One region of the Priestia sp. FSL P4-0332 genome, then DNA from elsewhere that is predicted to be linked to it. Evidence: a T-box and tRNA genes for the amino acid it is inferred to sense, from the RefSeq annotation. Region 1 holds a T-box; the other holds one or more tRNA genes.
What was found. A T-box is a leader RNA that pairs with one kind of tRNA and senses whether it is charged. The one in region 1 lies ahead of trpS (tryptophan--tRNA ligase), so its partner is inferred to be a tRNA-Trp.
Positions count from the first base shown of each region.

Region 2: it encodes a tRNA-Trp, which carries the amino acid that the T-box ahead of trpS (tryptophan--tRNA ligase) is inferred to sense. The anticodon was not compared.

Region 1 covers NZ_JBBOUA010000001.1:677,182-693,086, forward strand. Annotated here, with positions in the region: gene opp4A (oligopeptide ABC transporter substrate-binding protein) at 1-201, shown strand, start outside; gene opp4B (oligopeptide ABC transporter permease) at 230-1,195, shown strand; gene opp4C (oligopeptide ABC transporter permease) at 1,207-2,121, shown strand; gene MKY06_RS03590 (YjbA family protein) at 2,422-3,171, shown strand; gene trpS (tryptophan--tRNA ligase) at 3,199-4,188, opposite strand; T-box leader at 4,265-4,469, opposite strand; gene MKY06_RS03600 (peptide ABC transporter substrate-binding protein) at 5,136-6,782, shown strand; gene MKY06_RS03605 (ABC transporter permease) at 6,880-7,815, shown strand; gene MKY06_RS03610 (ABC transporter permease) at 7,818-8,744, shown strand; gene MKY06_RS03615 (ABC transporter ATP-binding protein) at 8,759-9,829, shown strand; gene MKY06_RS03620 (ABC transporter ATP-binding protein) at 9,831-10,748, shown strand; gene MKY06_RS03625 (GNAT family N-acetyltransferase) at 11,032-11,607, opposite strand; gene MKY06_RS03630 (amino acid permease) at 12,059-13,423, shown strand; gene MKY06_RS03635 (hypothetical protein) at 13,561-13,686, shown strand; gene MKY06_RS03640 (amino acid permease) at 13,946-15,352, shown strand; gene spxA (transcriptional regulator SpxA) at 15,771-15,905, shown strand, end outside.
Region 2 covers NZ_JBBOUA010000001.1:410,331-424,370, reverse strand. Annotated here, with positions in the region: gene MKY06_RS02300 (hypothetical protein) at 1-171, shown strand, start outside; gene thiC (phosphomethylpyrimidine synthase ThiC) at 1-5, shown strand, start outside; gene MKY06_RS02295 (VanZ family protein) at 487-942, opposite strand; gene MKY06_RS02290 (cation diffusion facilitator family transporter) at 1,203-2,099, opposite strand; gene MKY06_RS02285 (DUF3231 family protein) at 2,244-3,275, opposite strand; gene yhbH (sporulation protein YhbH) at 3,380-4,558, opposite strand; gene MKY06_RS02275 (PrkA family serine protein kinase) at 4,883-6,778, opposite strand; gene trmL (tRNA (uridine(34)/cytosine(34)/5-carboxymethylaminomethyluridine(34)-2'-O)-methyltransferase TrmL) at 7,237-7,710, opposite strand; gene MKY06_RS02265 (amidase domain-containing protein) at 7,775-8,662, opposite strand; gene queG (tRNA epoxyqueuosine(34) reductase QueG) at 8,735-9,871, opposite strand; gene MKY06_RS02255 (B3/B4 domain-containing protein) at 10,001-10,666, shown strand; tRNA gene MKY06_RS02250 (tRNA-Gly) at 10,782-10,855, opposite strand; tRNA gene MKY06_RS02245 (tRNA-Leu) at 10,928-11,009, opposite strand; tRNA gene MKY06_RS02240 (tRNA-Leu) at 11,040-11,128, opposite strand; tRNA gene MKY06_RS02235 (tRNA-Cys) at 11,143-11,216, opposite strand; tRNA gene MKY06_RS02230 (tRNA-Gly) at 11,249-11,323, opposite strand; tRNA gene MKY06_RS02225 (tRNA-Gln) at 11,329-11,403, opposite strand; tRNA gene MKY06_RS02220 (tRNA-His) at 11,432-11,507, opposite strand; tRNA gene MKY06_RS02215 (tRNA-Trp) at 11,538-11,611, opposite strand; tRNA gene MKY06_RS02210 (tRNA-Tyr) at 11,617-11,700, opposite strand; tRNA gene MKY06_RS02205 (tRNA-Thr) at 11,711-11,786, opposite strand; tRNA gene MKY06_RS02200 (tRNA-Phe) at 11,812-11,887, opposite strand; tRNA gene MKY06_RS02195 (tRNA-Asp) at 11,903-11,978, opposite strand; tRNA gene MKY06_RS02190 (tRNA-Met) at 11,982-12,058, opposite strand; tRNA gene MKY06_RS02185 (tRNA-Val) at 12,070-12,145, opposite strand; tRNA gene MKY06_RS02180 (tRNA-Glu) at 12,169-12,243, opposite strand; tRNA gene MKY06_RS02175 (tRNA-Ser) at 12,265-12,356, opposite strand; tRNA gene MKY06_RS02170 (tRNA-Asn) at 12,360-12,434, opposite strand; rRNA gene rrf (5S ribosomal RNA) at 12,444-12,559, opposite strand; rRNA gene MKY06_RS02160 (23S ribosomal RNA) at 12,668-14,040, opposite strand, start outside.

The sequences.
Region 1 (15,905 bases):
GGTTTGAGTGAAAAATCATTTGATGATAAATACCGTAAAGATGTATATGTAAAATGGCAAAAATTCTTTAATGAGCAGCTGCCAGCACTTCCTTTATGGGAAAATATCAATATTTATGCTGTGAATAAGCGTGTGAAAAACGTAACTCTAGATCCATCAACGGTAGTTGTAGATCCGGAGAAATGGTCTGTAACGGAATAAGTATTTTACATGTAAAGGAGAGTCAACGATGCTGCAATACTCACTAAGACGTATTTTAGGGATGATTCCAATGTTGATTCTGATCTCCTTTGTTGTGTTTTCCCTGGCAAAAATGATGCCAGGGGACCCTTTTGGGGGAGAAATCAACCCTAGTAATACAGATCCAAAATACATTGAGGAAATGCGTGATAAGCTAGGATATAACGATCCTATCTACGTTCAATATTGGAACTGGGTAAAGGGAGTGGCACAAGGAGATTTAGGAAAGTCAACAACTCATAAGTTACCGACATTAGATATTATTTTAGAGCGTATGCCTAATACTATCTTTTTAGCTTTGACTTCGCTTTTGATTACGTATGTGTTTGCATTTATTTTAGGTATGTATGCAGGAAGAAAACCGTATACCTTAGCAGATAACTTTATTGCAGGATATAATTACTTTGCATTAGCGGTTCCATCGTTTATCGCAGGAATCGTAGGCATTTATTTATTTTCCTTTCAGTTAGGTTGGTTTCCATTTAGCGGTTCTGTTGAAGTAGGATTGAAAGAGGGATCATGGGAATTTATTCAAAGTAGAATTCATCACGTTATATTACCCGCGCTGATTCTTGGCTTGATGTCGACCGCGCAGTATACCCAATTTTTGCGCAATGATATTATTGAAAACAGTCGCAAAGATTTTGTACGCACAGCTAGAGCAAAAGGGACAAAAGAATCTAAAATTTATAATGTTCATATCTTACGCAACTCAATGATTCCGCTTATTACGTTTTTAGGGTTTGATCTTGTAACAATCATTAGCGGTTCTATCATTACAGAAACGATCTTTACGTATCCAGGAATCGGAAAGTTGTTTGTTGACTCTGTAGCAACTCGTGACTACTCAGTTATGATGTCGCTTACAATGTTGTTTTCAATTTTAACACTGGTTGGGAATCTGGTTGCTGATTTGTTATACGGCGTAGCAGATCCGCGTATTCGTTTGGATTAGGAGGAGAAAGTATGGAAATTGTAACGAAAAAAGATGTACAGCCAGAAGTGAATATGAAAGCTCCTAAAAACCTTTCTCCATGGGCGATTGCGCGAAAGAAGTTTGTTAAAAATAAACTAGCCATGATAAGTTTAGCTTTTATGATTGTGATTACGCTTCTTGCCATTTTTGCACCGCTGCTTACAAAAGCAGATATTACACGTATCGACTATATGGCGATGAATGCAGCGCCTTCTAGTGAGCATTGGTTTGGAACGGATACTAATGGGCGAGACGTATTTGCACGTACATTGTATGGAGGAAGAACTTCGTTACTGATTGGAGTTGCTTGTACAACACTCGTTATTTTAATCGGAACTCTTATTGGTTCGATTGCGGGTTATTACGGAGGCAAAGTGGATCAATTCTTAATGCGTTTTACAGACTTTGTATTAAACTTTCCGCTAATTGTTTTCGTTGTAGTGTTAAATACAATCCTAATTGGAAAGATCTCAGGCGTTTGGACGCTTATCCTAGTTGTTAGTTTCCTAAGCTGGGGAAGTACGGCCCGGTTGGTTCGAAGCAAAATCTTGGCTGAAAAAGAAAATGAATATGTGCTTTCAGCTGTTTCCATTGGGTGCAGCCCGTTTAAAATCATCTTTAAACATTTGCTGCCAAATGTATTTTCAACGATTGTGGTTCAAGCCAGTTTGCAAATGGCGATCCTTATTGTGTTTGAGTCAGCGATTAGCTTTATCGGTTTTGGCGTGCCGGCTGATACGCCAAGCTGGGGGAATATGCTTACAGAAGCAAGGGAATCAGATGTGCTGCAGAATAAGCCTTGGATGTGGGTTCCGCCAGGTTTAGCTATTACATTTACGATCCTAGCTATCAACTTCATTGGTGAAGGATTAAAAGATGCTTTGAATCCCAAATCTCTTCGTTAAAAATCTATCACAAAAGTGTGATAGATTTTTTTAGGTTTGTCAGACCTCCTGACAAACCTATTACTATAGAAGAAACTCGGATTTTTTTCTGCTTATAGGGGTGGATATAGCTCATGAAGCCTTTAGTAATCATTAGCACTGGCGTTATATCTGAGCTTCGAAATAAGTGCATTTGAATAATAGCCAAAAACGAAGGCATTTTACAATTAATTTTTAGAAAAATAACATCATTTGGAATAAAAATTCCTTTCTCTGCCTATACTGATGGATAACAAACAGATAGTAAGTGAGGGGTAAATTATGCTATATCTTCATGATGTATGGGTTAATTGGTTTGAAGGCGAAGAAAACGGTTATAATGTGTGTCATTTCCATGAGTGGAGAAAAGACGATTGTGTAGAACTGCTCGATCAAGCACCATTATTAAAAGTAAATCCGCTTTTATTTCATTACATTGAAAATGATCTTTCCGAGCTACCTCAACAACTACTACAAGATGTCTATCAGAAAGCATACATTCGGAAAAATCATGAACGCACGCAGGTTGAATATTGTTTTATCGTTACAGATGGAACGAATATTTTAGCAATTGATACGATGGGATATCATATTCCGATTCGAAAAAGCCGCTTAATTCCAAGACAAGAACAGTTAGTCTATGAGATGATTGCGGATCAAGAAGAGCTAGAATATAAGTTCAGTGAAGACGAGCTGAATAAAAAAGAGCATCATATTCTTTCGCCGTCTCCTGAAACGATGAGAGGACTAACACGTAAAGAACGTCAGCTAAAACAGCTGTTATTTATGGCACTTGATCAGCTACATACAACAAAAAATACAGCTCAAATCCGCTACTGGTACACAGAGTGGAATCCAACGAAGTACGAAGACATTCAAGAGATGTCGTTTCAAGACGTATGGAATCAGCTATACGATGAAACGAAGTCAGGGTGGTCACCGAAGCATAAATTATTATGCGAGCGCTTAGTAAAAGGACAACCTTTCTTTGAAAAACTTTGGGAAATTGAACAAGAGCCAAAAGTTAATTAAAAAAACGACTGCATAGCAGTCGTTTTTTTAACGTTTACGGCCAATTCCCATTGCGTTTCGCATTTTGCGAAGCATTTTATTAGCCGTTGCATTTGCTTTATCGGCACCTTGATCTAAAATATCATCTAGCTCGCTAGAATCAACTAATTCATAATATCTTTCTTGAATTGGAGCGAGGGCCTCAGCTACTACTTTAGCTGTGTCAGCTTTAAAGTCACCATAACCTTTGCCTTCGTACATTGCTTCAATGTCTTCGATCGATTTATTGGCTAGGATTGAATAAATACTTAATAAGTTTGAAATACCTGGCTTATTTTCTTTATCATAGCGAACAATACCTTCTGAATCCGTTACGGCACTTTTGATTTTCTTTTCAATTGTTTTTGCGTCATCCAAGAGCGTAATGAAAGCTTTTTGGTTTGGATCGGACTTGCTCATTTTTTTCGTAGGATCTTGAAGAGACATGACGCGTGCGCCCACTTTTGGAATACGTACTTCAGGAATAGTGAAGATATCATTGTATTTTTTGTTGAAGCGTTCAGCTAAATCACGCGTTAATTCTAAATGCTGCTTTTGATCTTCACCAACTGGAACCAAATCGGTGTTGTATAAAAGAATATCAGCTGCCATTAATGGAGGATAAGTTAGTAATCCTGCTGATACTGCTTCTTTTCCAGCGGACTTATCTTTAAACTGAGTCATACGTTCAAGTTCACCGATATACGCTACGCACTGTAGCATCCATCCCGCTTCTGTGTGGGCGGGCACTTCCGATTGAATAAATAAAGTCGATTTTGCTGGATCAATTCCTACTGCTACATACAGAGCAGCAAGGCCGCGAATGTTTTTACGAAGTGCTAAACGATCTTGAGGCGTTGTAATCGCATGCTGATCTACAATACAAAAATGACAGTTATAGTCATGTTGAAGTTCAACAAATTGCTTCATCGCTCCAATGTAGTTACCTAAAGTGATTGTACCGCTTGGTTGAATACCTGAAAAAATTGTTTTCATCAAATCTTCCTTTCATCTGCACATATATGATGCTAATTTACGGATACAACATAAAAAGGCCCATCCGCTCCTAGCATAAGCTAGGGGCGAATGGACCGCGTTGCCACCCTAATTAGCACACATAATTGTGAACTATCTTTATTCATATAACGTTGAGGTCAACGTTCAAGCTTTGCACTTGAAAGCTCCAAAGTCCATTCTGCAGGTTTCAATGTTTGTTCTCACCAGCCACAAACTCTCTAAAAATGAAAATTCTGCATACTACTCTTTTTCACAGCTTTAATTATATAGTTATTCGTTATTATAACGCGAAAAAGCAGGAATTTAAACATCTTATCGCTAAAAAGTTTTATAAGACAATTTACTGGAATTTTTCAGCGGCAAAAAAAGACAAGAACCTTTTAATTAAAGCATTTCTTAATGAAAATTTGGTGGAGAATTTGGTAAAAATCTTTTATTTAGTATTTCTAATGGCTTTGTAATACTATTGTAATACCTATACTACAAAAAAGATTTTGGACGTCTGACAAGTAGGCACAATCCTTATAAGATAAGGTTTTTTCTCTCGTGACAAAAAAATACCATTAAATAATAGTATTGCAATAAATTTTTAAAATATTTATAATAGGCGTAACAAACATATTTTTTACAAAGGTATTACAATTTCTTAAGTTTTCAGAAAACACAAAATAGACAATGTTTTGTTTCAATTAGCGAATTTTGTAATGAATGAGTCTTCTACATATTAAGCGCATACATTGGATTTACAGCATGTAAACAATTGATGACAGTTTCATAGGGTAGAAGAATAATTTTGCAGTGAGGTCTTTAATGCTCTACTACGCGAAAAAATAACTGATTATTTTGTATTGAAAGAGGATTAAGAAATTAGTACATATCAAAAAAATATGGTTGCCACACAAACAAAATTTAATAGGGGGTAACACGCAATGAAGAAAAGGTTGTCGATTCTTTTCAGTTTGCTGCTTGTAATGAGCTTGTTTTTAGCTGCATGTGGATTTAACAAAGAATCTGGTGGCAGTGAAAATGCTAGCAGTGATGGCGGCGACAAGAAGAAAGAGCAAGAGCTTCGCGTAAACATTAAAACTGAGCCTTTTTCACTGAACCCAGGCTTAGCTAATGATTCAACGTCATCAAACGTATTATTACAAACATTTGAGGGTTTAACTCGTATCGGTAAAGATGGAAAACCTGAAAATGCAATGGCGAAAGATGTGAAGGTCAGCGATGATCAAACTAAATATACGTTTACTATTCGCGACGATGCAAAATGGTCAAATGGTGACCCTGTAACAGCAAAAGATTTCGAATATGCATGGAAATGGGCGTTAGATCCTAAAAACGAATCTCAATATGCATATCAATTATACTATGTTAAAAATGCACAAGCTGCCAATGAAGGAAAAGGTTCATTAGATGATGTTGCCGTTAAAGCAACAGATGATAAAACGCTTGAGGTAACATTAGAAAACCCAACGCCATATTTCTTAGAATTAACAGCTTTCTATACGTACTTCCCAGTGAATACGAAAATTGCTGAATCAAATGAAAAATGGTACACAAATGCAGGCGAAAACTATACGTCAAACGGTCCTTTCAAGCTTAAAACTTGGAAACATAATGACAAAATCGAGTTAGTTCCTAATGAAAACTATTGGGATAAAGATGCTGTAAAACTTAAAAAAGTTGAAATGTACATGATCAATGATAACAACACTGAACTTTCAATGTTCAAAAACGGTGAATTAGACTGGGCGGGTATGCCTACTGGTCAATTACCGGCTGATGCACTTCCTGAATTAAAGAAAGACGGTTCATTAAACATTCAAGAGATTGCAGGTACTTACTGGTACAAGTTTAATACAGAACAAAAACCTTTAGACAATGTGAACATTCGTAAAGCATTAGCTTATGCAATTGATCGTAAAGGTATTACAGAACAAATTACAAAAGACGGTTCAGTTCCAGCGATGGCGGCTGTACCACCAACAATGTTTGAAGATAACAAAAAAGGCTACTTCAAAGACAATGATGTGAAAAAAGCAAAAGAATATTTAGAAAAAGGCTTGAAAGAAATGGGCCTTAAAGATGCTTCAGAACTACCAGCAATTAAGGTTTCATACAACACGGATGAAAAACATGCAAAAATTGCACAAGCTGTTCAAGATATGTGGAAGAAAAACCTTGGCATTAAAGTACAGTTAGACAACTCTGAGTGGGCTGTTTACATTGAAAAGTTACACCAAGGAGATTATCAAGTTGGACGTATGGGCTGGTTAGGAGATTTTAACGATCCAATCAACTTCTTAGAATTGTTCCGTGATAAAAAAGGCGGAAACAATGATACAAACTGGGAAAACCCAGAATATAAAAAGTTATTAATTGACTCTCAAAAAGAAACAGATCCTAAAAAACGTCTGGAAATGTTGAAAAAAGCAGAAGGTATCTTCATGGATGAAATGCCAGTGGCACCAATCTACTTCTACACAAACGCTTGGGTACAAGACAAGCAGCTGAAAGATGTTGTGATGTCTGGACTTGGAGACATTCAGATTAAGTGGGCTCATTTTGAGTAAGTAACATCAATTGTGACAAAGGGTATATGGGGCCTGGTGCTCCATATACTTTTCTTTCTTGTGCGCGAATTTTGTAAAAATATGGAGGTGTGTCGGGGTGTTCAAATATATAGGAAAACGACTTATTTATATGTTTCTATCATTATGGCTGATCGTAACAGCGACCTTTTTCTTAATGCGTGCTGTTCCAGGAGGTCCATTCACATCAGAAAAGCAGCTTCCCCCTGAAATTCAAAAAAATCTAAATCAGTATTACGGTTTAGACCAGCCTTGGTACCATCAGTACTTTGATTATTTAACATCAATTTTAAAGTGGGATTTTGGTCCATCTTTCAAATATAAAGGCCAAACGGTAAATGATTTGATTAACGGCGGATTCCCTGTTTCATTCATGCTAGGGATGGAAGCTATTTTAATAGCAATTGCTATTGGTGTAGTACTTGGTGTTATTGCTGCTTTAAAACATAATAAGTGGCAAGATTACACGGCGATGGTTATTGCAGTTCTAGGAATCTCAGTTCCGAGTTTTATCATGGCAGCGGTATTACAATACGTTCTGGCTATGAAACTACAAATTTTTCCGGTTGCACGCTGGGAATCTTGGGCACACACGGTGTTACCAGCTCTCGCGCTTGCTTCAACCCCTATGGCATTTATCGCACGATTGACTCGTTCGAGTATGCTTGAAGTATTAAGCAATGATTATATTCGTACAGCGAAAGCAAAAGGTTTAAGCAGAGGCGTTATTACAGTTAAGCACGCCATGCGAAATGCGATGCTTCCAGTCGTATCCTATATGGGACCTTTAGTAGCAGGGATTTTAACGGGTAGCTTTGTTATTGAAAAAATATTTGGTATCCCGGGATTAGGTTCACACTTTGTACTCAGTATCTCAAACCGAGATTACACAACGATTATGGGCGTAACGGTGTTCTACAGTATTTTACTACTTTTTTGTATCTTGCTTGTAGATATTGCATACGGCTTCATTGACCCTCGAATTAAACTTACAGGTGCTAAGAAAGGAGAGTAACTATGCAGCAACTTCCGAAGATTCCTAAAGAAATGTTTGAAACAGCAGGGATTGACCGCGCTCAGGCAGAAAAGATTGAAAAACCGAGTCTTTCATTCTGGCAAGATGTTTTTATTCGTTTTCGCAAAAACAAGCTTGCTATGTTTGGTGTAGTACTAATGGTTCTCCTTGTTTTTATGGCTATATTTGGTCCATTGATGGTGAAATATGATTATGCAACCAATGATTTACTGAATGCTAATCAGGCTCCATCTTCTGAGCACTGGTTCGGTACAGATGAATTAGGGCGTGATGTTTTTGCTCGTACGTGGGAAGGCGCTCGTATTTCATTATTTATCGGGTTAGCAGCAGCTTTAATTGATTTATTCATCGGCGTAGTTTGGGGAAGCATCTCTGGATACCGCGGCGGCCGTACGGATGAAACAATGATGCGTGTTGCGGATATCTTATATGGTGTTCCTTACCTTTTACTGGTTATTATTTTAATGGTTATGCTTGGCCAAGGGTTAGGCACGATGATTTTAGCGATGACCATTACCGGCTGGATTAACATGGCCCGTATTGTGCGTGGACAGGTATTGCAGTTGAAAAACCAAGAGTACGTAATGGCTTCACAAACATTAGGAGCAACAACAAAACGTATTTTATTTAAACATCTTATTCCTAACGCAACAGGTCCAATTTTAGTAACAATGACACTAACGATTCCTTCAGCAATCTTTACAGAAGCATTTTTAAGCTACTTGGGACTAGGCGTTCCGGCACCGCTTGCAAGCTGGGGAACAATGGCTTCAGAAGGCTTACCTGCTTTGGAATACTATCCTTGGCGCTTATTTTTCCCAGGTTTGTTTATCTGTTTAACAATCTTAGCGTTCAACGTAATTGGTGATGGATTACGAGATGCGTTAGATCCAAAACTACGTAAGTAAGGAAGTGAACTCATATGTCACGTTTATTAGAAGTAAAAAATTTAGCTGTATCATTTAAAACATATGGCGGAGAAGTTCAAGCTGTTCGCGGCGTTAACTTCCACTTAAATAAAGGTGAAACTTTAGCAATTGTTGGTGAATCAGGATCTGGTAAAAGTGTAACTTCACAAACGATCATGCGCCTTATTCCGATGCCTCCTGGCCGAATCAAAAGCGGCGAAATGCTGTTTGACGGCATTGATTTAGCTAAGAAAACGGATAAAGAAATGGAAGCTATTCGCGGTAAAGATATCGGTATGATCTTCCAAGATCCGATGACTTCCTTGAATCCAACGATGAAAGTTGGGGCTCAAATTGGTGAAGTCGTAATCAAGCATTCCAAAGTGTCTAAAGCAGAAGCAAAAAAACGGGCAGTCGAGTTATTAACGCTTGTAGGAATTCCTTTTCCAGAACAGCGTGTGAATCAATATCCGCATGAATTCAGCGGCGGGATGAGACAGCGTGTTGTCATTGCGATGGCTCTTGCTTCTAATCCGAAGCTATTGATCGCTGATGAACCAACAACGGCGCTTGATGTAACAATTCAAGCTCAAATTTTAGAATTGATGAAAGACATTCAGAAAAAAACGGATACATCTATTATCTTTATTACCCATGATCTTGGTGTAGTAGCAAATGTAGCAGATCGAGTAGCCGTTATGTATGCTGGTCAAATTGTTGAAATGGGCACAGTGGATGAAGTGTTTTACGATCCAAAACATCCGTATACGTGGGGACTGCTAGCTTCTATGCCAAGCTTAGATAACGAGGCAGAAGAAGAGCTGGCTGCTATTCCTGGAACGCCGCCAGATTTAACGAATCCTCCAAAAGGAGATGCATTTGCAGCGCGAAATCCATACGCAATGAAAATCGATTTTGAGCAAGAACCTCCAATGTTCAAAATATCTGATACGCACTATGCGAAAACATGGCTGTTACATCCCGATGCACCAAAAGTAGAGCCGCCTGCTTCAGTTCAGCGCCGCATGCGTAAAGTTGATAATGTATACAGGACACCTGTACTCGTAGCGAAGGATGGTGAATAACATGACAGATAAATTATTAGAGATTAAAGGCTTAAAGCAACATTTTTTCACAAGTAAAGGAACAATTAAAGCAGTTGATGGTCTGACGTTTGACATCTTCCGCGGAGAAACATTAGGGCTTGTAGGTGAATCCGGTTGCGGAAAGTCAACGACAGGCAGAACGATTATTCGTTTATATGACGCTACTAGCGGTGAGGTGCTATTTAATGGCGAAAATGTACATGGTCGCAAATCTCGCTCAGAGCTTAAAAAATTCAATCGTAAAATGCAAATGATTTTCCAAGATCCATATGCGTCGCTTAACCCTCGTATGACCGTAGCAGATATCATAGCAGAAGGCATTGATATTCACGGTTTAGCTAAGACGAGAAAGGAGCGTATGACAAAGGTTCACGAGCTTCTTGAAACAGTGGGGCTTAACAAAGAACATGCAAATCGCTATCCACATGAGTTTAGTGGCGGCCAGCGTCAGCGTATCGGTATCGCAAGAGCACTGGCAGTAGAACCTGATTTTATCATCGCAGATGAACCAATCTCAGCTTTGGACGTGTCTATACAAGCTCAAGTTGTTAACTTAATGAAGAAGTTACAGCGTGAACGTGGACTAACATATTTATTTATCGCCCATGATTTGTCAATGGTAAAATACATCAGTGACCGCATCGGCGTTATGTACAGAGGTAAGATTGTAGAGCTTGCACCAAGTGATGAACTTTATCGAAACCCTGTTCATCCATATACAAAAGCGTTGCTTTCAGCTATTCCGCTTCCCGATCCTGACAGTGAAAAAACGCGTCAGCGCAAAATTTATGATCCAAGTATCCATGACTATAACGGTGAAGAACCAGAGCTTAGAGAAGTATCTCCAGGTCACTACGTGTCTTGTTCTCAAGCAGAGTTTGCCACATATACAACATAACAAAAACGATCTCACAACGAGGTCGTTTTTTTATTTAGTTATCAAAGAACACTAAGCTTCAAGTTGCAAAAAACATGTAAGAACAAGTAACATTAGCGCTTTACAGGTATTATACAGTAAAGGATTGAAAAATACTATTAAAAATTTTCAGAATTTTATATTTAAGACAAAATATCTATGTATAAACCTTATAACTAAAGGAATATAAGTGATTAATAATGTTTTATTTTGAATAATAATTCAAAAAATACAAAAAGAAGGTAGACGCATGTCTACCTTCTCTTTATAAATCTGCTAAGATATCGCCATCTTTACGATTTTTGTCAATTTTCAGCACTTGATCTGCCGGCTGATAAGACGCACCATATATTTCTTTGTCTTTGTACGTATGAATTAACTCGTACGTTTTTTTCATTTTATTTAAAATGCTTTCCTCTGTTTCAGAGGTAGGAGACCAGTATAGAATTTCCATCTGGTTAATTTCATTTGTAGCTAATGACCGGCGGTTATAGCCAATTGTTTGAGCATGCTTAAAGTCTGCACGTTTATAAAAATGCAGTCGTTTTGCTGAGTCTGAATCTTTATAGTCTACAGGCTCTACTTCTAAAATAATTGGTTTGTTATGCTGTTTTAACTCATCAATTAATTTACCGCCAAGCCCTTGACCTCGAGCGTCTTTTGAAACAAAGAGGTAATCAATAAAGATAAATTGGTCTGTTTCCACGTACATTAATACGTGGTGAGGTCCTTCATTTTTATGATAAATATCGCTGCGTTCTTGTAAAAGCGTTTCGATATGCTTCTTTGATTTCATTTCTTCAATGGGAAAATATTGACTTAGTTTTTCATACCAATTCATAGCACCCTCCTACTGATCGTTTCATGATGATGTTCATAATAGTGTTTAAACAGTTATCTTATCTTTACCCTTTTTAGGGAAAAGTAAGCATCTATAATTGAAAATATAGAAGAATAATCGATTGATTATTCTTAATAGTTAGATAATTATAGTGAGATAAGAACATATAATGTAAAAAATGGTTTTTATTATATTTCGATCGTAAGTTTATTTGTGAAAATCACAAAAAACTATCGCATTTTTTGTGATTTTTGATAAAATGAACAAAGTGAAGTTTTTTTAATATTGTATTTTATAGATGTGATAGCGGTAAAAGTGAAGGTGTGAAACTTGCAATATCAGATTATTAGTACATACACTGCCTAGAATTATTTGGCTGAAAAATAAGTTAATACTATACAAGTAGCCGCTATCGCTATTAAATGAAATGGATATGTTAGGAGAGAGAATTATGCAAGGGAACACGCAAGAAAAAGAATTAAGCCGTGGACTTGAGGAAAGACATATTAGCTTAATGTCTTTAGGTGCAGCTATCGGAGTTGGACTGTTTTTAGGTTCTGCATCCGCTATTCGGTTAGCGGGTCCTGGTATTCTTATCATGTATGGAATCAGTGGTCTTATTATGTTTTTTATTATGAGAGCGTTAGGTGAAATGGCAGTACAAAATCCAGTAGCCGGTTCTTTTAGTAAGTATGCTAACGATTATTTAGGGCCACTTGCTGGTTATTTAACAGGCTGGAACTACTGGTTTATGTGGATTATTACATGTATGGCTGAAATTACAGCTGTTGGAGTATATATGGAGTTTTGGTTCCCAGGTGTACCTCAGTGGATATGGGCACTTGCAGCACTCGTTATCATGACAGGGGTTAACTTTTTAGCTGTAAAAGCATATGGCGAACTAGAGTTTTGGTTTTCTCTTATTAAAGTAGTAACGATTATCCTTATGATTGTGCTGGGACTGGGCATGATTATCTTTGGAATTGGAAATGGCGGTATTGCAACAGGAATCAGTAATTTATGGAGTCACGGGGGCTTTTTCCCGAATGGTATGAAAGGTGTTCTTTTATCACTTCAAATGGTTATGTTTGCTTACCTTGGTATTGAAATGATTGGGGTAACAGCAGGAGAGGTGAAAAATCCGGAAAAAACACTAACAAAAGCAATTGATAATGTACTGTGGAGAATTTTGATTTTTTACATCGGAGCTTTGTTTGTTATTATGTCTATTTATCCTTGGCCAGAGATTGGAACACAAGGAAGTCCATTTGTTTTAACATTTGATAAAGCTGGAATACCCGCTGCAGCAGGGATTATAAACTTTGTAGTGTTAACAGCGGCTTTATCTTCTTGTAACAGTGGAATTTTTAGTACGGGCCGTATGTTATTTAATTTAGCTCAGCACGGAGAAGCTCCAAAACGCTATGCTAACTTAACAAAAGGCGGCGTGCCTGGTGCAGCAGTTATTGCTTCAGCTGTTGTACTGCTAATCGGAGTTGGCTTAAACTATGTTGTTCCTGATAAGGTGTTCACGTGGGTGACGAGTATTGCCACTATTGGAGCAATTTGGACATGGGGAATTATTTTACTTTCTCAAATTCGCTTCCGCAAGGGATTAAGCGATCAGCAAGTAAGTGATTTAAAATATAAGCTTCCGTTCTTCCCGTATACGTCATCTCTCTCTCTTGCTTTCTTAGCGGGAGTAGTAGTGGTGATGGGTTTTTCTTCTGATACAAGAATAGCCCTTATTGTAGGTCCGATATGGTTTATTTTATTGGTTGTTGTCTACTATTCAAAAGGTTTTCATAAAAGATAAAAAATGAGGCTCGGACAAAAGTAGTTTCGTTGAAGAAAGATCCGAACGAGTTGAATTCTTGATTAAGAATCCAACTCGTTCGGATTTTTTTATGGTGATGGTGAACGTAGGTTTACTGTATGTAGGGCTTCTAGCTGTTGATTGGAGGGCAAGGCGAAGACTCCTGCGGGAAAAGCGAGACCCCGCAGGAGCGGAAGCAACGAGAAGGCTCACCGCCCGCCCGCGGAAAGCGAAGTCTTGCACGGAAATCAGCAGCGGTGTAACAAGCGGGATCCATACGAACTCATATATCCCATTTGTTCGCCTTTAGATTGATGTAGTTGTGTCCCAGCCGCATTTTTTTCCAAAAGAAAATGAAGGATTTATTATTTCACTTTTTGCTTTAGTGTGCTAATATATTATATTGTTAAACAAATGAAGAGATGAATGAAGAAACAAATAATTTTTACGTGTTAATAGATTAGCATCGAGCTTTCTATCTCAAAAGTTTAAGCTTTTAGAAAGCAAAAGGAGACAGAGCAAATGAAAGATAAAAAATGGGGACTTTGGTTTTTAACAGCCTTTGTAGTTGGTAATATGGTAGGCGGCGGAGTATTTATGCTTCCTTCTAATTTAGCAAACGTATCAAGTCCAATCGGTTCAACACTTGCTTGGATTGCAACAGGTCTTGGCGTATTCATGATTGCTCTTGTATTCGGGAATTTAGTCATGAGAAAGCCCGAATTAAAAGGAGGGCCTCAAAGTTATGCAGCGAATCTTTTTTCATCGCCTAAAGCAGGTAAAGTAGCAGGGTATAGCATGGCTTGGGGCTATTGGGCAGCTAACTGGGCTGCAACAGCATCTGTCATCATATCGTTTGCGGGATATTTAACAACGTTCTTTCCAGTAATGGAGAGTAAGGATATTTTATTTTCAGTCGGAAATTTTCAATTAGAAGCTGGAAAATTCATTACGTTTTTAGTATGTTCTATTGTCCTATGGGGAATTCAAGCTATTTTGCAGCGAGATATTAATAGCGCCGGTAATATTAACTTTATCACAACGGCAGCTAAAATTATTGGATTCGGTTTATTTATTGTTGTAGCGCTATCGCTATTTAGCGCATCCAACCTGGTCAGTACAGAATTTGTTAATTCAAAGGGTATAAATGTAGGATTGGGAAGTCAGGTCAATGGGGCAGCCATTGCTACGCTGTGGGCGTTTATCGGAATTGAATCGGCTGTACTGTTATCTAACCGTGCAAAATCACAAAAAGTAGTGAAGAAAGCAACGCTGCTTGGATTATTGATTTCAATGGTTATCTATGTGGGGATTACGCTTCTAGCTATGGGGATTCTTTCAACAGCTCAGCTTCAGCAGTCTCAAAAACCTTTGGTAGATACGTTAGAAATGGTGATTGGACATAAAGGTGCTTACGTAATGGCCATTTTAGCACTTATTTCTTTATTAGGTTCTACTGTTGGATGGATTGTTGTTAGTGCAGAAGTTCCTTATCAAGCAGCAAAATCAGGGTTGTTTCCACAGTGGTTTGCTAAAACAAATCAGAACAATAGTCCAGCCCGCTCACTAACATTAACAAATGGCTTAACACAGTTGTTTTTGTTTGCGACTATTTCAGGTACAGTTTCGCAAGCCTATAATTTCGCTATTGTTGTAGCTACTCTCGCTTATTTAGTTCCTTATTTCGTGACGACAGTTTATCAATTAAAGCTTATTGTGACGGGTGAGACGTACGATATCATTAAAGGATCGCGAGTAAAAGACGGAATCATTGCCTCGTTAGCACTTATTTATTCACTTTGGGTGATTAAGACAGGGACAGCTGATTTAAAAACATTTTTCTTAGGTATTGGCTTATTTGTAATCGGGCTGTTACTGTATCCTATCTTAATGAGACGAGGAAAAAGCAGCACATCAGCTATTAAATAAATAAGAGGTTATCTCAAAAGCTTTGCAGAAAAGTCAGTTCTTCTGCAAGGCTTTTTTAGTGACTGAAAAATTTGAGGAATTTGTAAAAGAAAAAAATAATAAAAAAATGAAACTAATCTACAGGTTTATTCGTAATAGTAGTGTGGTAAATAAATAATGAAGAAAATCGGCAATGAAAATAATGACAGTGAAGGAACGAACTAATGTACTAGTTCGCTTCAAAAAGTATATCATTCCGATGAAGTTTATAGTATAATGCAAATAGATATTATTTTTTAAAAGTAATTATAAAGTAGTATCGATTTTCATTATCAGTCATTAAATATTTACACTCGTTGAAGTTTGTATAAAACAACATGATTTACAGTTCATGTTTTAAATGTTATGACCGATTATGATAGAAGGAGTGAAGGAGTAAATGGTTACATTATATACATCACCAAGTTGTACATCTTGTCGTAAAGCGAAAGCTTGGTTAGAGGAAAATGATATTGGATATACAGAGCGTAATATCTTTTCAGAGCCGTTATCAATCGACGAGATTAAAGAAATT
Region 2 (14,040 bases), 270 kb from region 1:
AATAATGAAGTAGAACAGCTTAAAGAACAAATTAAGCAGCTTGAAAGAAAGTTATTATTTGTTCAGCAAAATTGTCAGCACATTATCGTTGAATCCTCACATTCTTCCGTAAGACGCTGCATTAAGTGTTTCTATCAACAACAAGCAGAGGCTGAGCCAAAAGTATTTTAGTTGAAGAAAAATCCGAACGAGTTGAATTCTTGATTAAGAATCCAGCTCGCTCGGATTTTTTCATTGGTAGGGTGAACGTAGATTTCATGCATGTAGTTATTTCTAGCGGTTGATTGGAAGGCAAGGCGAAGACTCCTGAGGGAAAAGCAGAATAAGTGAGACCTCGCAGGAGCGTAAGCGACGAGGAGACTCACCGCCCGCGGAAAGCGAAGTCTTGTACGGAAATCAACCGCGATGTAACAAGCTATCCATACTAGCTCCTTAATCCCATTTGTTCGTCTTTAGATTGGATTAATTTCGTTACGTCTCTCAATTTCATCTTTTTTTGAAACGTGCTTTCAGCATGTTCTTAATCCAATATAGTATTTTAATAATAACCCAGCCTATAAATGTACCTAGCGTATTCAAAAAGATATCATCAATATCAAATACTCGTTCCGTTAGCTTGTACTGTAAAATTTCAATCAGAAAACTGATTAAGAAACCTGTCGTAAACACTTGAATAAAACCGTCAAACCACTTCATAAACAAAGGGATAAACATTCCAAGCGGCGCAAACATCACGATATTCCCCAGTATATTTGTCAGAGTGAGCATTATATTCCCGCTGTCCCACATCAGACGGATCGTGCTAAATAAATCCAAGTTCATTGCTTTTCCGTAAACATGTTCGTTTTCCCGTATGAGAGTAGCATAAATGACCACTGCCGTATACGCAATAAATAGAATGAACATGACTTTTTTAACGATTGACCTGATGCTTACATTCACTTCAACATCACCTTCTTTGACTCCCAAAACCATTTATTATTATCTATATGTACCCGTCTACTGCTTTCATTCGTAGTGAATGCATTTACATGCTTTTTTATCCTATCACATCAATAAATAAATACAATTCCCTTTATACAATTTTATTAAACTTGATTCTTTATAAATAAAAATCCTCATCATTTTATTCTACTCATTTCATTAATTTCTACATCTATAAATAATAAGAAGCAGCGAGATAACACTTCGCTGCTTCTTATTTAATCTGGATAATAAGGATTCAAATGGATTAATACTTCCTGAATATTATCATGCTTTTTCATAAGTGTTGCTTTGATTTCTCGTCCCAGATCATGACCTTCCTTAATTGTTTTAAAGTGATCAATCGAAATACGTATATCAACTAATATGTAATGGCCATGCTCTCTTGCTCGAACCCGATCAATCCGCTTCACATCTTCAAATTCATAAATACTTTCTTCAAGTTCTTTCAGTAGCTCTTCGTCAATATTGCCTTCCATTAAGATTTGAAAAGACTCTCCCATCATTTGTCTGGCAATGTTAAAAATTAAATAAGCAACAAAGATACTTGCTATTTTATCTCCGTATAACAGCAGTTGAACATCCATTTTATCACCAATAATCGATAATAAAACACCAATTGCCGCTGCAATAGAAGCAACAATATCTGCTTTATGATCAAATGCAATTGCCTCAATTGCCTTACTGTGGTGCTGCTTCGCTACGTTTAAAGAATAACGGTACAACAATACCTTTGCTATGTATGAAATAACAGCAATCCACATGGCTAAAATATTTGGAGATTCAACCGGATGGAATAAACCAACGACTCCTTCAAATACCACATAAAATGATACAAGCAATAAAATAATTCCTACGATTCCTGAGACAATCACTTCTGCTTTTCCATGTCCATATGGATGGTCATCATCTGCTGGTTTATTTGCTACTCGTATAACCAACAAGACAATAATAGAGGCAAATACGTCCGCTGCAGAGTGAATACCATCAGCAAATACAGCATCACTATTTCCAATCCATCCTACTATTACTTTTCCTAGCGTAAGGGCAATATTGCTCCATACGCTAATCCATGCTACTTTTTTGGCAATGGACTCCCTTATACTGTTGTTCATTTGCACACCTCGACTTACTTCTTGAAAAATCAGCTTTTTTATCTTATCACTGCTCATTCAAGTGGGTCTAGAGCAATCTATTTTCGCTTAGCTATATATGTTTCAATACCGCAAAATTAATGATAATCTACAACATACTCCTTATTATTTCTCCGCCAACTTCTTACGGTCTGTTGCCATTGGAGGTTCTTCCATCCAACCTTGCTCAATCATAATCCGAATTCCATCTTTTCCATACTTCCCTATACGCCCGATTAGCTGAGAAAATTCTACTGCGACATCCGAACGGAACGACATAGATAAGCCAGCGCCGCAGTTATCAATAGCAATTGTCACCGCTGTGGAAGTATGATACATCATCAGTTTATCTGAAAACGGTGAAATCGTTGAGTTGGTTACATATGCATCAAGCAGACGCGGACTTGGTAGGTCAGCTTCAGACAATAACTCAGTGAATTGCTTGATTTGCTTACTCGCAAGTTTAACTCCATCAAAAAAATAAGAGCGTAATTTTTGTGTGGTAGCTACTTGACTAAATGCCAGCATCAGCGTTTTACCTAATACATTTGTATTAACAATTTCTTGAATAGCCGTGACCTCCAAAGAAGTTAGAGGATGCATTTGAGAGAAAAATGGTGATATAAACGTTTTCTGGTCCACAAAATTCACTTTTACCGGATAAGGAATAACCGGAGGTCTCATCAGCATGCTTTTTCTTAAAATAACGTGGTTAGAATCCTCTAAAAGACTGTCGCTTTCTTTTACACATCGAGACAGGTGAGCATAAATATCTTGCCTTCTCACTGCGCTTAGGGCTCTGGCATATTTCTTCATACCTCCAATTGCCATTTCATTTACATAAATAGCCATAAAAATATCGTCAAATAAAGCAGGAACTCCTTTGTTCACATCTTGTTCTCCAAAACCTACTGGTATTGGAATTTTTTCCAAACTGAATAATTCCGTCAATTCGTCTACATGAGTTTGTGAAATCTGATGGGCTTTTTTTAAGAGCTCCTTAATCTCGGCATCTTTTACAACAGATAGAAAATACCCAAGAACACATACATACAGCGTATCACCTAAATATTGCGCCCATAAGTAACCTAACTCAGCTGCGTTCAACCGCTGATTTTGTTGATGTTTTTGCATTTCGCTCTTTATATTTTCGTTCATTCACTTATTCTCCTTTTGGATAAAGTCGTACTTTTACTATCTCCAAAGAAGAGCTGAATAAACCGCATAAAGAAGACCTAGATAACAAGTCTAGGCCTTTTAGGTTAAGCATATTTCTGGTCTTCTGTTTCTTTTCTAAAAAAGCTTTTCATCGCGTGAAAAACGTCTGATTTTTGTTTTAAAATAAAGTGTCTAAAACTTTCGTCTTGAATATTTTTGTAAGCAGACATTAAAGTGGAATGTCGATTGTACTGATTCACTTCCCCATATCCAAACATATTTGACACTTTCATTAATTCATTTACTAACTTTACACACCTTGCGTTATCTGAAGTTAAGTTATCGCCATCTGAAAAATGAAACGGGTAAATATTATAGCGGCTCGGATCATACTTTTGGTTAATTAATTCAAGCGCTTTTCGGTAAGCAGATGAACAGATGGTTCCTCCGCTTTCTCCTTTGGAGAAAAAGTCTTCTTCTGATACTACTTTTGCCTCTGTATGATGCGCAATAAATTCAATTTCCACTGTTTCATATTTCGTACGTAAAAAGCGTGTCATCCAAAAGAAAAAGCTTCTTGCCATATACTTTTCCCATATGCCCATCGAACCGCTCGTATCCATCATAGCTAAGACGACTGCTTTCGATTCTGGCTTTATAACTTCATTCCACGTTTTGAATTTTAAATCCTCCGGATAAATAGGATGAAAAGCAGCCTTTCCTGTCATTGCATTTCGCTTATAAGCGCTCATCATCGTTCGTTTTTTATCAATATTCCCCATCAAACCTGTACGTCGTATATCATTAAATTCAATGTGTTCCACAACAATTTGATCAGATTCTTTTCGCTGAAGATTAGGCAGTTCTAATTGAGCAAATAAAGCCTCTTGAAGCTCCATAAGAGACACTTCTGCTTCAAAGTAGTCTTCTCCAGCCTGGTCACCTGCTCCTTGACCTTTCCCTGCTCCTTTTTGACCATCTCCAGCAGATCCATCACGTGCTACTACATCCCCAACTTTACTGTCTCCATCACCTTGACCCACATGTTTGTTTTTATCATAATTGTACCGAATTCGATATTCATCCAATGATTTGATCGGAATTTTAACAACTTCTCTTCCATTGGACATCACGATATTTTCTTCTGTAATTAAATCCGGTAAATTATTTTTAATTGCTTCTTTAATTTTTTCTTGATGTCTTTTTTGATCATCGTGGCCTTTACGATGGAGGGACCAGTCTTCTTTTGAGACAGCAAAACTTTTATCTACTTCTTTTCCCACGCTATTCCCCTCCTTATTTAAAAAACACCTGCACGTTTTTACTCGGCATGCATAAGCTATACCGAAAGTTTCTGACAAATACCTTTAGTTCAAAGGTTGGTTACTCTTATCCTATGCGCAAGAATGGTATACTTGCTAACTAATTCTTTCACTATTAACTATTCATTTTATAGTGTCTAGTGTCATGTATATGTTTATGACTTATCATATGATGGTTAAGTGCAATGCGTACTACACATTAGCCTAATTATGCAGAGTTTATTTTAAGAGATAAGAAAAACATGGCACAGATCGGAAGTGCCATGTTTTCTTGTTAGTACTGAGTTATCGATTTAACAAACTTCCTACATAGCGCAGCAGTTCATTAGCAGATACTGAATTGTATCCATGCTCATCAATCAATCGAGCCACTACTTCATTTACTTTCTTCAGCTGCTGCTCATCTGGTGTTTTAGTGGACGTTGTAATTTTCACTACGTCTTTTAAATCCGCAAACAATTTTTTCTGAATCGCTTCGCGTAAGCGCTCATGGGAATTATAATCAAATCGTTTTCCTTTACGTGCATAAGCCGAAATACGAATTAAGATTTCTTCGCGGAATGCTTTTTTTGCATTTTCTGAAATACCAATTTGTTCTTCAATTGAACGCATTAATTTATCATCTGGATTTAACTCTTCTCCTGTTAGCGGATCACGAAGCTTATTTTTGTTGCAGTATGCTTCGACATTATCTAAATAATTATCCATTAATGTTTTAGCGGACTCTTCATACGAATAAACGAACGCTTTTTGCACTTCTTTTTTAGCAATTTCATCATATTCTTTACGCGCCAGAGAAATATAATTCAGGTAACGCTCTCGATCCTCAGCAGAAATAGACGCATGCTGTGCTAACCCTTCTTTCAATGAACGCAGTACATCTAATGCATTGATTGATTTAATATCTTTTCGAATGATGGTAGATGAAATGCGATTAATGACATAACGAGGATCAATACCACTCATTCCTTCATCCGTATACTCTTTTTGTAACTCTTCTACGTCTGCATCGTTATAGCCTTCTACAGATTGACCGTCGTATAGGCGCATTTTCTTTAATAAATCGATATCGCCTTTTTTAGGCTCTTTTAATCTCGTTAATGTAGTAAAGATAGACGCAATACGTAACGTATGAGGGGCAATATGAACATCTGATACGTCACTTTCACGAATCATTTTGTCATAAATTTTTTCCTCATCACTCACCTTTAAGTTATATGGAACAGGCATTACAATAATTCGTGAATGCAAAGCTTCATTTTTCTTATTGGAAATAAACGAGCGATACTCTGTTTCATTTGTATGCGCTACGATTAATTCATCTGCACTAATTAAAGCAAATCTTCCTGCTTTAAAGTTTCCTTCTTGGGTTAAAGAGAGTAAATGCCATAAAAATTTCTCATCACATTTTAACATCTCCTGGAACTCCATCATTCCCCGGTTTGCTTTATTAAGCTCTCCGTCAAAGCGGTAAGCACGCGGATCTGACTCAGATCCATACTCTGCAATTGTTGAAAAGTCAATGCTTCCTGTTAGGTCGGCAATGTCTTGAGATTTCGGATCAGAAGGACTGAACGTTCCAATTCCAGTTCGTTTGTCCTCTGAGAAGAAAATGCGTTCGATAATGACGTCTTCAATTCTGCCGCCATACTCTTCCTCTAATCGCATTGTATTTAAAGGAGATAAGTTTCCTTCGATTCGGATACCATACTCTTCAAAGAAGTCTTTACGTAAATGATGTGGAATTAAATGCAGCGGATCTTCATGCATTGGGCATCCTTTAATAGCGTAAACAGCTCCTCGATCAGTAAGCGAATAAGCTTCAAGCCCTCTTTTTAACATGGTCACTAGCGTCGATTTACCACCACTTACTGGACCCATTAAAAGTAAAATACGTTTACGAACATCTAAACGCTTTGCAGCGGGATGAAAATATTCTTCCACCAAGCGTTCTAGCGAATCTTCAAGTCCAAACATTTGTCCACTGAAAAATTTATAATGTCTTTTACCATTTACCTCTTCAATTCCTGCATCCTTTATCATGTTGTATACTCTAGAGTGTGCAGGCTGAGCAATTAAAGGCTCATCTTTAATCAGCTTTAGGTACTCTTCAAATGTCCCTTCCCACTTAAGACGATTCTCTTCTTCGCGGTATCTTTCAACTTTCTTTAATATATCCATTAAAGGACCTCCCCTACTAGTTATGGTGCTAGTGAACAAGATTAATACAATCTATGCAGCAAAATGTTTGAACATGCTTTTTAAATTGTAAAATTCAGAAATTTGTCCTTGCTAGGCATTCACAGTGAAGTATTTATTAGCTATAATAAAAGAGTAAGAAGGAACGGTTAAACTTTGTTAGAGAACTTATGTCTCTAGAAGAGTTATTTTGTCATTATTATCATCATGGGATATGGGAAGTCGGTTTTAACTGCAGTAGCTGTATAATCCTTTTAATTACATTGAGGAGGAAAATCAATGCGCTTACTTTTAGTATTAGGAGTAACAATTGCTTTTTTAGCATCCATCTTCAGAGCGGGATACAATGATAAACCGGGCGTTAAAAAATAACCACTACATATCATCGTCGACATAAATAAAAAAGCGAGGTTCAATAAAATTTGAACCTCGCTTTTTACTTAAGATAAACCAGCATAATTTTGTTGACGCAGCGCTTCATAGATTAAAATAGCTGCTGTATTAGATAAATTTAAAGAACGAACATTTTCTGTCATCGGTAAACGAAGACATCTTTCCATGTTCTCTTCAATAATGTGCTTTGGCAGACCCTTTGTTTCTCTTCCAAATACGAAGAAATGATCCTGCTCTAAGTCACTATAATCAAATGTTGTATGTGGCTGCTGACCAAATTTTGTGATGAAGTAGAAACCTGCTTCAGGATACTTTTCGAATACTTCTTCTAATGAATCATGATACACCACATTTACAAATTCCCAGTAATCCAATCCAGCTCGCTTTAACATTTTATCATCTGTTGAAAAGCCTAACGGCCGAACTAAATGCAGCGTCGTATTTGTTGCTGCACATGTTCGCGCAATATTTCCTGTATTTGCTGGAATTTCTGGTTGAAATAACACTACGTGTACTCCCACAAATTTTCACCTCTGCTAACAAATCTATTCATCATTATACCACTAACTTGCTAAAACGAAAGACTTACCGATCAACGATATGGAAAAAATCATACTTAATCTTTGGCGTGTAAGCCGTTGAATCTTCATAGGCCCAATATCTCATTCGACTATTATACGTGTTCGCATTCACAAGAGGCATACCGTGACCGTCTTTTGCTACAACAATCGTCGTATGATTCCATCTTCCATCTCCTTCAAAATCGTAGCAGATAACGTCTCCCGGGACAAGTTCTCTTGCTGAAGATTTCCTCACAGCCCGAAGTCCTGATTTAGAGTTACTTAAATAGCTGTGCATGGAATGAGCAACTGCCCAGCTATAGCTCCAGGCGTTCCCTCTCATCCACCATCCGTTTGCTTTTTTAGGATATCCCCGCATCGGCGCCTTTCCTGCATGCAAACACTGTGAGATATAGTTGGTGCAGTTTACCTCAAACTGCTTATAACTTTCATTAGGTTTATCCCAATATTTTTCTGCATACTGAACAGCCGCAAGACGATCATAATAAGAGGCTCTTTCTTCGTCTTCCTCTACTTCTTCCACATCCATTTCAACCTCATCTTCAAAAAAGTCCTTTACCAGCAGCTCATCTTGAATAAGCGTATCTTTATAAAAAAGAGCTAAACGATCTTCAATTTCTTCTTCTATATAGAAAAAATCGTTTTGTTTTAAAAATGCCTGAATGTGCACCTTATATAATACTCTAGTTTCTTCCTGATCCGTATGAGCAGATTGAATAGAACCTTTCATATTACATTTTAAAACATCAACTTCTCTTTTTTTTATAAGAGACCGCTTTAGCTCACACTGCTGTTCAATGAAAGGCTTGAAGTCTTCATGCAGCTCACCTTTTACATAGCTGTCCGCACGTGCTTTAATTAAAGTATATAATACATTCCTTTTTGTTAGCATAATGTCACCACTTTTCTAAGCGTTTATTATACGCTATGACTCATTAGCTAACTTTATCAATAAAAATACGGTTTAGATCTCTTGAAGCATCTCTATACCTTTTGACATTTCTTCAATTACTTCTTGGTCCTTTTCTTTTTCTCTTAAGTTCATAAGTGTATCTAACGCTTCTTTATCGCCAATTTTGCCTAACGCCCATGCCGCTGTTCCTCGAATGACAGGGCGAACGTCATTTTTAATTAACTCAATTAAATCTGGAACGGCGGTTTGATCTTTAAAATGGGCCAGTGCAATAATGGCATTACGCTGAATTGGCTTTTTCCCTCTCCAAGAACCTGAAACATGTCCAAATTTCTCTTTGAACTCACGATTACTCATCGTTAAGAGCGGTTTTAATTTAGGCTTCGCAAGTTCTGGGTCAGGCTCCATCTCAGGGTGAAAATGAAAGTCTTTTCCTTTATTTTCAGGACACACAGTTTGACATGTATCACAGCCATATAAACGATTGCCTAATTTACTTCGAAATTCTTCAGCCAGAAACCCTTTTGTTTGGGTTAAAAAGGCAATGCATCGCTGCGAATTCAGCTGACCGCCTGTTACAAGCGCACCCGTAGGACACGCATCAACGCACTTATTACAAGTACCACAACCGTCCTCTATCGGTTTATCAGGAGGAAACGGGATATCTGTTATCATTTCTCCTAAATACACGTAGGAACCGAATTCAGGTGTAATAATGGCACAGTTCTTACCGCTCCAGCCAATACCAGCTCTTTCTGCTACAGCTCGGTCCGACAGCTCGCCTGTGTCTACCATCGATTGAAGGATAGCTGCAGGTACTTTTTCTTTTATGAAGGTTTCAAGCTTTTGAAGCCTATCACGTAGAACCGTATGATAATCTTGCCCCCAAGAAGCACGGCAAAAGATTCCTCGGCGATCTTCCTTTGTGCTCTTTGGTGCATCCTTTAATTTAGAAGGATACGCAAGTGCAATTGAAATAATAGATCTAGCTTTTGGAACAACTAATGTGGGATCTACTCTCTTTTCAATATCAGGTTCTTCAAACCCTGAAGCATAACCTAACTCTTGCTGTGCTAACAATCGATTCTTTAACTCATCAAACATAGAAGCACTCGCAAATCCAATCTTATCGATTCCAATCTCTTTGCTGTATGAAATAATTTCTTCCTTCAACTGATACGCATTCATAGTGAGTAATGGCCTCCTTTCTAAGAAATTCTATATATTCATGCATTGAACTGTTTTCTCGCTCAATGAAATGATAGGATGGTATCTATAAACGAACAAATACTAATTATAATAGAAAGGATCAAAAAAATGAACTTTACATTATCGCCCGCTATTAAACAGCTTTGCCCTTCTTTTAAAATGGGAATCATTCAGTATAAAAATATTGAAGTTGGTGATTCTCCTCAAATGCTAAAAGGACGTCTGCGCCTCTTTCAAGAATCCATTTATTTCGACCTTGAGTCAAAAAAAGTAACAGAATTCGAAGGTGTTAGCGAGTGGAGAAAGCTTTTCAAAACATTTGGAACTGATCCAAGTAAATACCGTCCTTCTATAGAAGCTTTAATTAGAAGAATAGGAAAACAAACGTATTTGCCTTCTATCAATTCTGCTGTGGACATTAATAACTTTTTTTCATTGCAATATGAAGTCCCAATTGGAATTTATGATTCCTCTAATTTAGAAGGCCCCATCGAATTTACTATCGGTAAAAAAGAAGAGTCTTATGAAGCTCTAAATGAACGTAATATTTCTTTAGAAAATAAAATCATTTCAAAAGATGCCCTAGGAGCTTTCGGAAGCCCTTATGTCGATTCTAACCGAGCGTACGTAACTGAAAAGACAACACAAGCTGTACAGTTCATTTATTTAAAGCCTTCACTTTCAGAAGAACAGGCTTATAAACTAACTAAATCCCTAAGTGACATGTTCATTCAAATTCACGGCGGCGAAGCAACCTATCAAGTCATTAACTGATGTACGTAAATATAGCGTCTATCTTGAAAAGATAGACGCTATATTTACGTTAAAAATAAAAAACGCAACATCTCAGCTTTGAAAGCGAGACACTGCGTTGTGATAACAATATGTATGGAGCGGGTGATGAGAATCGAACTCACGACATCAGCTTGGAAGGCTGAGGTTTTACCACTAAACTACACCCGCAAATATTATCAAAATTTGTCGACCGATAAGTAAAAATAAAAACAGGAATCATCCTGTCAAATAAAGCTAAAGTACCGATGGTCGGGGTCGAACCGACACTCCCGAAGGAACACGATTTTGAGTCGTGCGCGTCTGCCAATTCCGCCACATCGGCAAAATAAAAAAGGCAAGTTAAAATTATAAATGGTGCCGAGGGCCGGACTTGAACCGGCACGGTAGTCACCTACCGCAGGATTTTAAGTCCTGTGTGTCTGCCAATTCCACCACCCCGGCAGCTTGTAAATAAATGGAGGCGGCAACCGGATTTGAACCGGTGATAAAGGTTTTGCAGACCTCTGCCTTACCACTTGGCTATGCCGCCATTTACTCAAGACTAAATAACTTTATTAAAATTGGAGCGGAAGACGAGGTTCGAACTCGCGACCCCCACCTTGGCAAGGTGGTGTTCTACCACTGAACTACTTCCGCATATATGGCTGGGCTAGCTGGATTCGAACCAACGCATGACGGAATCAAAATCCGTTGCCTTACCGCTTGGCGATAGCCCAATATTGAAATATGCATATCATTTATAAATGGGGCGACTGATGGGAATCGAACCCACGAATGCCGGAACCACAATCCGGTGCGTTAACCACTTCGCCACAATCGCCACGTATATATGCAATGTTATTTTTATAATTGGCAGGGGCAGTAGGAATCGAACCCACACTGACGGTTTTGGAGACCGTAGTTCTACCTTTAAACTATGCCCCTGTAAATGGTGGAGGGGGGCAGATTCGAACTGCCGAACCCGAAGGAGCGGATTTACAGTCCGCCGCGTTTAGCCACTTCGCTACCCCTCCACAATAACTGTGGTGCCGGCAAGAGGACTTGAACCCCCAACCTACTGATTACAAGTCAGTTGCTCTACCAGTTGAGCTACACCGGCATTTTAAAAACAAATGTTTTTAAAATGGTGGCTCGGGACGGAATCGAACCGCCGACACAAGGATTTTCAGTCCTTTGCTCTACCAACTGAGCTACCGAGCCTTATTAAATTTAAAATGGCGGTCCCGACGGGAATCGAACCCGCGATCTCCTGCGTGACAGGCAGGCATGTTAACCGCTACACCACGGGACCACTTGGTTGCGGGGACAGGATTTGAACCTGCGACCTTCGGGTTATGAGCCCGACGAGCTACCGAACTGCTCCACCCCGCGATGATAATATATGGTGGAGGATGACGGGATCGAACCGCCGACCCCCTGCTTGTAAGGCAGGTGCTCTCCCAGCTGAGCTAATCCTCCACTATTATGTAGATAAAAATAAATGGTGACCCGTACGGGATTCGAACCCGTGTTACCGCCGTGAAAGGGCGGTGTCTTAACCGCTTGACCAACGGGCCACTGTGCTAATTAAATAAAAATGGCGGAGAGCAAGGGATTTGAACCCTTGAGACAGCGTTAACCGCCTACACGATTTCCAATCGTGCTCCTTCGGCCACTCGGACAGCTCTCCAAATGGCTCCACAGGTAGGACTCGAACCTACGACCGATCGGTTAACAGCCGATAGCTCTACCACTGAGCTACTGTGGAATAATAACAGCCTGGCAACGTCCTACTCTCACAGGGACAAAGTCCCAACTACCATTGGCGCTAAAGAGCTTAACTTCCGTGTTCGGTATGGGAACGGGTGTGACCTCTTCGCTATCGCCACCAGACATATTATATTATACATGATTTCCAAAAGAAAGCAAGACTTTTTTGAAAAGTTTTGTTCTCTCAAAACTAGGTAACAGTTTGCTGAGTAAAGCTTACGCTTTTAAAGTTTGGTTAAGTCCTCGATCGATTAGTATCAGTCAGCTACACATGTCGCCACGCTTCCACCTCTGACCTATCAACCTGATCATCTTTCAGGGATCTTACTAGCTTGCGCTATGGGAAATCTCATCTTGAGGGGGGCTTCATGCTTAGATGCTTTCAGCACTTATCCCGTCCACACATAGCTACCCAGCGATGCCTTTGGCAAGACAACTGGTACACCAGCGGTGTGTCCATCCCGGTCCTCTCGTACTAAGGACAGCTCCTCTCAAATTTCCTACGCCCACGACGGATAGGGACCGAACTGTCTCACGACGTTCTGAACCCAGCTCGCGTACCGCTTTAATGGGCGAACAGCCCAACCCTTGGGACCGACTACAGCCCCAGGATGCGATGAGCCGACATCGAGGTGCCAAACCTCCCCGTCGATGTGGACTCTTGGGGGAGATAAGCCTGTTATCCCCGGGGTAGCTTTTATCCGTTGAGCGATGGCCCTTCCATGCGGAACCACCGGATCACTAAGCCCGACTTTCGTCCCTGCTCGACTTGTAGGTCTCGCAGTCAAGCTCCCTTGTGCCTTTACACTCTACGAATGATTTCCAACCATTCTGAGGGAACCTTTGGGCGCCTCCGTTACATTTTAGGAGGCGACCGCCCCAGTCAAACTGCCCACCTGACACTGTCTCCCGGCCCGATCAGGGCCGCGGGTTAGAATTTCAATACAGCCAGGGTAGTATCCCACCGACGCCTCCACCGAAGCTAGCGCTCCGGCTTCTCAGGCTCCTACCTATCCTGTACAAGCTGTACCAAAATTCAATATCAGGCTACAGTAAAGCTCCACGGGGTCTTTCCGTCCTGTCGCGGGTAACCTGCATCTTCACAGGTACTATAATTTCACCGAGTCTCTCGTTGAGACAGTGCCCAGATCGTTACGCCTTTCGTGCGGGTCGGAACTTACCCGACAAGGAATTTCGCTACCTTAGGACCGTTATAGTTACGGCCGCCGTTTACTGGGGCTTCGATTCAGAGCTTCTCCCAAAGGATAACCCCTCCTCTTAACCTTCCAGCACCGGGCAGGCGTCAGCCCCTATACTTCGCCTTGCGGCTTCGCAGAGACCTGTGTTTTTGCTAAACAGTCGCCTGGGCCTATTCACTGCGGCTCTCTCGGGCTATACACCCTACCAGAGCACCCCTTCTCCCGAAGTTACGGGGTCATTTTGCCGAGTTCCTTAACGAGAGTTCTCTCGATCACCTTAGGATTCTCTCCTCGCCTACCTGTGTCGGTTTGCGGTACGGGCACCTCCCGCCTCGCTAGAGGCTTTTCTTGGCAGTGTGGAATCAGGAACTTCGGTACTATAATTCCCTCGTCATCACAGCTCAG